Regions from separate parts of the Streptomyces sp. NBC_00009 genome, predicted to be linked through region 2. Evidence: riboswitches for the same ligand, from Rfam matches in the RefSeq annotation. Region 2 holds a riboswitch; the other holds the start of a gene.
What was found. A riboswitch is a leader RNA that binds a small molecule or an ion and turns the genes downstream of it on or off. The one in region 2 is predicted to bind cobalamin.

Region 1 (3,394 bases), 1.0 Mb from region 2:
TGCCAACGCGATGGCCACCACCATCTCGACCGGCGCTCTCAAGCCCAAGACGGCGGTGGCCATGTCCGCCGTGCTGAACCTCGTCGGAGCCTTCCTCTCCGTGGAGGTCGCCAAGACGATCTCCGGCGGCATCATCAACGAGGACGGACTCAAGACCGAGGTCATCTTCGCGGCGCTGGTGGGCGCCATCCTCTGGAATCTCCTGACCTGGCTGGTGGGGCTCCCCTCCAGCTCCTCCCACGCTCTCTTCGGCGGCCTCATCGGCGCCGCCGTGATGTCGATGGGCTGGTCGTCGATCAACGGCGGCACCGTCGTCACCAAGATCCTTCTCCCGGCCGTCGCCGCGCCGCTCGTGGCGGGCATCGCCGCGATGCTGGCCACCCGGCTCACGTACCGGATAGGCAGCAAGACCGACCAGAAGGCGACCGCCAAGGGCTACCGCGCCGGGCAGATCGCCTCCGCGGGCCTGGTCTCGCTGGCGCACGGCACGAACGACGCGCAGAAGACGATGGGCATCATCACGCTCGCCCTCATCACGGGCGGCGTCCTGAACCCCGGCTCGAACCCTCCGATGTGGGTCATCGTCTCGGCCGGTACGGCCATCGCGCTCGGCACCTACCTCGGCGGCTGGCGCATCATCCGCACCATGGGCAAGGGCCTCACGGACCTCGCGCCGCAGCAGGGCTTCGCCGCCCAGACCAGCGCCGCGACCGCGATCCTCGCCTCCTCGCACATCGGCTTCTCGCTCTCCACGACGCAGGTCTGCTCCGGCGCCGTGATGGGCTCGGGCCTCGGCCGCAAGGGCGGCGTCGTCCGCTGGTCGACCGCGACCCGCATGTTCATCGCCTGGGGCCTGACCCTGCCGGCCGCCGGTCTGGTCGGCGCGGGCGCCGAGTTCCTCACCAAGCAGGGCTCGTGGGGCGTCGCCGTCACCGCGCTGCTCCTGATCGCCGGCGCGGGCGCCATCTGGGCGCTGTCCCGCCGCAACTCGGTCGACCACACGAACGTCACGGACGACGACGACACCGAGGTCCCGGCCGAGCCCGCCGGCGTCGTGACCACCGCGATCGCGGCCGTCACCCCGCCGCCCGCCGGCACGGTCGCCGACCTGGCCGACGTGAAGACCACCATCCCCGCCTCGCCCGCCCCGCCCTCGGCGGAGCCCGCGCGACCTGCCACGGTCTAAGGAAGCAGCAGCGCTATGCACATCGACTGGGCAGCACTCGGCTCCGTGTTCGGAGTCAGCCTCGTGATCACGGTGGCCCTCGTGGGCCTGTTCACCCTCGGCATCGTCGGCCTCACCAAGCGGGAGTCGGCGGCGGCCCAGGGCAACTCGGCGGCGCTGGCCGTCTCCGGCGCGTACGCCTGCTTCGCCCTGTGCGCGGCGGCCGTCGGGTACGGGATCTTCCTGATCGTCGCCTGACCGGAGGTAACCGGCAGGAGTGCGGGGTGCGGGACGCGAAGGCGTCCCGCACCCCGCTTCGTGTGTGCCTCAGCACACTCTCCCTTCGCAGGTCAACGGCAAGTTGACGGGCGTTCGCGGAGCGTGGTGGACTTCCGGGGCCATCTACGGCAGCAGGAGAGGAAGCCGGTGCGAATCCGGCGCGGTCCCGCCACTGTCACCGAGGTCCCACAGGACCCGGAAGCCAGGAACTCTCGCCGCCGGTCTCTTCCAACCAGGGCGTGGACACCCTGAGTGAGGACATATCGCCATGCGCGGCTGCCAGTTGCGGGTTCTCCCGCCGAGGACGAGTACAAGGGTTCCCTCTGCCGTAACGGCGGGCTGACCCCGTGCGAGCCGAGCGCGTCTTCGCGTACGGCAGCGCCGCCGGACTCCTCGGTGACCTCCTGTTCGGCGATCCGCGCCGCGGGCATCCGGTCGCCGCGTTCGGGCGGGCCGCGGGCGCCGTCGAGCGAGTGCTGTGGAGTGACCACCGCGGGTGGGGCGCGCTGCACACCGCCGTGTGCGCCGGGGGCGCCGCCGTCGCCGGTGGCCTCGCCGCGCGCGCCGTGCGCCGCTCCCCCGCCGCCTCCATCGCCCTGACCGCCGCCGCCACCTGGGCCGTCGTCGGCGGTACGTCGCTGGGGCGCGAGGCGCGCGCCATCGGGGGCGCGCTGGCCGCCGGTGACGTGGACGCGGCGCGCGAGCGGCTGCCGCATCTGTGCGGGCGCGACCCGCAGGCCCTGGACGCGGACGGGATCGCGCGGGCCGTCGTCGAGTCCGTCGCCGAGAACACCTCCGACGCCGTCGTGGGCGCGCTCGTGTGGGGCGCCGTCGCCGGGGTCCCCGGGCTCGTCGCCTTCCGCGCCGTGAACACGCTGGACGCCATGGTCGGGCACAAGTCGGCCAGGTACCGCCGTTACGGCTGGGCGTCCGCGCGGCTCGACGACGTGGCCGGCTGGCCGGGGGCGCGGCTGACCGGCGTGCTCGCCGCGGTCGCGGGCGGCCGTCCGCGCGGCGCGCTCACCGCGTGGCGTGAGGACGCGCGGCTGCACCCGAGCCCCAACGCCGGTGTCGTCGAGGCCTCGTTCGCGGGGGCGCTCGGGGTGCGGCTCGGGGGCACGTTGTCGTACGGCGGGCGGGTCGAGCACCGGCCCGTACTGAACGCGTCGGGCCGGTCCGTGGAAACCGCCGACGTCGAGCGGGCGGCGCGGCTTTCGCGGCGCGTGAGCTGGCTGGCCCTCGGCGTGTGTGTCGCCGGGCGGGCTCTGTTGCGGAGGGGGAAGTCGTGAGTGGTGGCGGACTGCTGGTGGCAGGGACCACGTCCGATGCCGGGAAGAGCGTCGTCACCGCGGGCATCTGCCGGTGGCTGGTGCGGCAGGGGGTGAAGGTCGCGCCGTTCAAGGGGCAGAACATGTCCCTCAACTCCTTCGTGACGCGCGAGGGCGCCGAGATCGGCCGTGCGCAGGCCATGCAGGCGCAGGCCGCCCGCGTCGAGCCGAGCGCCCTGATGAACCCCGTACTGCTGAAGCCGGGCAGCGACCGGAGCAGCCAGGTGGTGCTCATGGGCAAGCCGGTGGGCGAGTTGAGCGCCCGCGGCTACCACGGAGGGCGCCAGGCCGCACTCCTCGACACCGTCGTGGGATGCCTGGAGGAACTCCGGGGCAGCTATGACGCCGTGATCTGTGAAGGGGCGGGCTCTCCCGCCGAGATCAACCTGCGCCGCACCGACATCGTCAACATGGGGATCGCGCGGGCCGCGCGGCTGCCCGTGCTCGTGGTCGGCGACATCGACCGCGGCGGCGTCTTCGCGTCGTTCTTCGGCACGACGGCGCTGCTCGCGCCCGAGGACCAGGAGCTGCTGGCCGGCTATCTGGTGAACAAGTTCCGCGGCGACGTCTCCCTCCTCGAGCCCGGCCTCGACATGCTCAAGGACCTGACCGGGCGGGCCAC
Region 2 (3,394 bases):
GCGAGCGAGGACTCCGAGGCGAGCCCGGTCAGCGTCATCGTGAGGACCGTCGTGGTCATGTCCGGGACCGCGAGTTTGCGCACGGTCGCGTTGCGCAGCCCCATCGCCCATGCGAGGACGGCGATGAGCGCGTACGTCGCCCCGCCCGGCCACGCGAACGCGACGACCGTCGCCACGGCGAGCAGGGCCGCCTCGGTGACGAACACCGACCGCACCCAGGTCTCCCGCGCCCGCCCGGCGAACACTCCGGTCAGCCGCCCGGCGCACACGGCCCCCGCGAGGAACGCGCCTAGGGAGGTGAGCGACCCGAGGACGGAGAACCCGGGAGCGCCCGCGGCGGCGAAGCCGATGATGACGACGTTGCCGGTCATGTTCGCCGCGAAGACGTGGCCGAGGCCCAGATAGCTGACCGCGTCGACGAAGCCGCTCACGACCGTGAGGACCGTGAGGGCCGCGGGGAGGGCGGACCTGCGTGGCACGGGCGCGGGCGCCGCTGAGGGAACGCTGGCTTCACTCACCCGCACGACCATACGGAGTCCCGGTCCCGGCGGCCCGCCGGATCAGGTCCGCACGGCCCACCGTTCCTCGACCTTTGCGAGCCGCCAGTACCCGATGGCGGCCGCCCAGACGACGATGAACAGGCCCACGATGATGAACCCGACGTTGTCCAGGTCGAGCCCCGCTATCCAGCCGGTCACCGAGTCCCGCAGGTCGAGCTTGTCGTGCAGGACGCCCACGAGCTCGATGGTGCCGATCAGGAACGCGACGGCGATCGAGAGACCGGTGATGGCGAGGTTGTAGAACACCTTGCGCACGGGGTTCGAGAACGCCCACTGGTACGCGAAGTTCATGAACGTCCCGTCCAGGGTGTCGAACAGGCTCATTCCGGCGGCGAACAGGAGCGGCAGGCACAGGATCGCGTACCAGGGCAGTCCGGCCGCCGCGCCGCTGCCCGCCATCACCATCAGCGTGACCTCGGTCGCCGTGTCGAAGCCGAGGCCGAAGAGGAAGCCGAGCGGGTACATCTGGCCCGGCCGGGTGATGGACTTGGTGAACCGGCCGAGGATCCGGTTCATGAACCCCCGTGAATCCAGGTGCTGTTCGAGCTCCGCCTCGTCGTACGAGCCCGCGCGCATCGCCCGGAACACCCGCAGGATCCCCACCAGGGCGACGAGGTTGAGCGCCGCGATGAGGTAGAGGAAGGACCCGGAGATCGTGGTGCCCATGACACCGAGCGTCTGATGGGTGGCGGAGCCCTCGTTCATGATCCGCCCGGCGAGCTGGGTGCCCCCGGCGATCAGCGCGGCGAGCACGACCACCACGCTGGAGTGCCCGAGCGCGAACCAGAAGCCCACCGACACCGGGCGCTTGCCGTCGGCCATCAGCTTGCGGGTCGTGTTGTCGATCGCGGCGATGTGGTCCGCGTCGAACGCGTGCCGCATGCCCAGGGTGTACGCGGTGACGCCGAGGCCGATGCCGAAGGCCTTCGACCCCACCTCGTAGTGCTCCGGCACGACGAGCAGGAACAGCACCCCGAACGCGACGACATGGAGTGCGGCTATCACCGCCAGGAGCCCGGCGGTGCGGACGGTGTCCTCGCGCCGCCAGTGGAACGCGTCGCGTCCGGTTTCCGGGGACTTCACGGACAGGGTCATGCGGTCACGCTCCAACACCTCGTGGAATCACTTCGTGAGATGCCGTGGCCGGTCTCCTGGCTGACGGGTGTCCGCGTCCGCCCCTGCCTTCCCAGCTGCGCGCGGCAGCCAGTGGCGTGGTGGGGCGAGGCGTCCCGAGTCGTCTCGTTGCCGAGGGACCCGGGGCCCGATCACAGTGGCGAGGGCCGCTTCGGTCTGGGTCCTTTGAGGGACCGTCACCGAATTCCCGAGCACCACGGCCCGCCCACAGTAGAGTCCGGTCGGCGACGACTGCAAGGCTGCACAGCTGCGTAGGTGTGCGCGGGTATTCAAGATCACATCGGCGGCTGCGAGGATGGGGCCATGCATCTCGTCCCTGCCGAGCGCGCCGACCGCCGCACGATCGACGGCCACCGGGTCTGCGAGGCCATCGCCGCCATCGGTGAGCCAGGACATGTCCGCGCCTGGGCCGACCGGTTCTCCCTGCTCGCCGATCCCCGGCGCCTCGCGCTGCTGCTCGCGCTGTACCGGGCGGGGCCGCTGGCCGTGTCGGATCTCGCCGTGGCCACGGGCATGAACGACCCGGCGGTCTCGCAGGCGCTGCGGCTGCTGCGCGCGGCCGGTGTGGTCGAGGGGGAGAAGGAGGGCAGGATCGTGCGCTACCGCGTCGTCGACGCGGCGACCGCGGACCTGCTCGAGCACTGCGCTACGGACGGCGCGCACTGAATCGACACGTGCGCGCCGTCGCAGGGGTCCGCGGTTTCAGTCCCCTCGGGCGGCGGCCCGGCGGCGCGCGGCGGCGATCTCCGCGTAGGTGAGGTCGCGGCCCTCCCAGTGCGAGCCCTCGACCGACTTGCCGGGCTCCAGGTCCTTGTAGACCTCGAAGAAGTGCGTGATCTCCAGACGGTCGAACTCGGGGATGTCCTCGATGTCCCGCAAAGACGCATGGCGCGGATCGTGCGCGGGCACGCACAGGACCTTCTCGTCCATGCCCTTCTCGTCCCGCATCACGAACATGCCGATCGCCCGGCATTCGACGGTGCAGCCGGGGAACGTCGGATCGCCCACCAGGACGAGCGCGTCGAGCGGATCGCCGTCGCGCCCGAGGGTGCCGACGATGTATCCGTAGTCCGCCGGGTACTGGGTGGAGGTGAACAGCATCCGGTCGAGCCTTATCCGGCCGACGGAATGGTCCATCTCGTACTTGTTGCGGGAGCCTTGGGGGATCTCCACGGTGACGTCGAACGCGTGGACCGCGTCGGTGCCGTGGGCTGCGTCGGTGTGTCGGACCTCGTTGTCCAAGCCGGCCTCCTCGTCCACCCCGAGTGTGCTCCCGGGAGTGCGGGCGCGTCAGCCGATCGGGAACTCCAATTCGGGCCTGTCCCACATCACGGCGGGCGGATCGGCGGCCGCGGTGCCGGTGCGGACGGCTCCCGTGCTGCGGTAGAAGCCCTCGGCGGGCGGGTGCGAGACCACACGGACCGAGGTGAGTCCGGCGGCGCGCGCCTCGTCCTTCATATGGGCGACGAGCAGCCGCCCGATGCCGAGCCCCTGCGCCGCGTCGGCGACGAACATCAGGTCGAGCTCCGGCGGCACGAGCGTGAGCGCGTAGAACCCGAGCACCAGGTCATCGGTGCCGGCCGCGACGAAGACGCGATGGGCCTCGATGTAGTCGGGCCCCACCCGGTAGCCGGCCACCATCGACGCGTACGGGGCCTCGTAGGCGCGGGACGTACGGACGAGCCGGGTCAGCCGCTTGG

Region 1: it holds a riboswitch for cobalamin, as region 2 does, so the genes downstream of both, OHA58_RS28270 (cobalamin biosynthesis protein) here and OHA58_RS33125 (HoxN/HupN/NixA family nickel/cobalt transporter) in region 2, are expected to answer to the same signal.

What each region holds. Positions count from the first base shown of each region.
Region 1 covers NZ_CP108312.1:6,262,707-6,266,100, reverse strand. The annotation lists gene OHA58_RS28280 (anion permease) at 1-1,186, shown strand, start outside; gene OHA58_RS28275 (hypothetical protein) at 1,202-1,423, shown strand; cobalamin riboswitch at 1,533-1,677, shown strand; gene OHA58_RS28270 (cobalamin biosynthesis protein) at 1,792-2,733, shown strand; gene OHA58_RS28265 (cobyric acid synthase) at 2,730-3,394, shown strand, end outside.
Region 2 covers NZ_CP108312.1:7,306,363-7,309,756, forward strand. The annotation lists gene OHA58_RS33120 (YoaK family protein) at 1-518, opposite strand, end outside; gene OHA58_RS33125 (HoxN/HupN/NixA family nickel/cobalt transporter) at 561-1,655, opposite strand; cobalamin riboswitch at 1,684-1,908, opposite strand; gene OHA58_RS33130 (metalloregulator ArsR/SmtB family transcription factor) at 1,998-2,360, shown strand; gene OHA58_RS33135 (inorganic diphosphatase) at 2,397-2,831, opposite strand; gene OHA58_RS33140 (GNAT family N-acetyltransferase) at 2,985-3,394, opposite strand, start outside.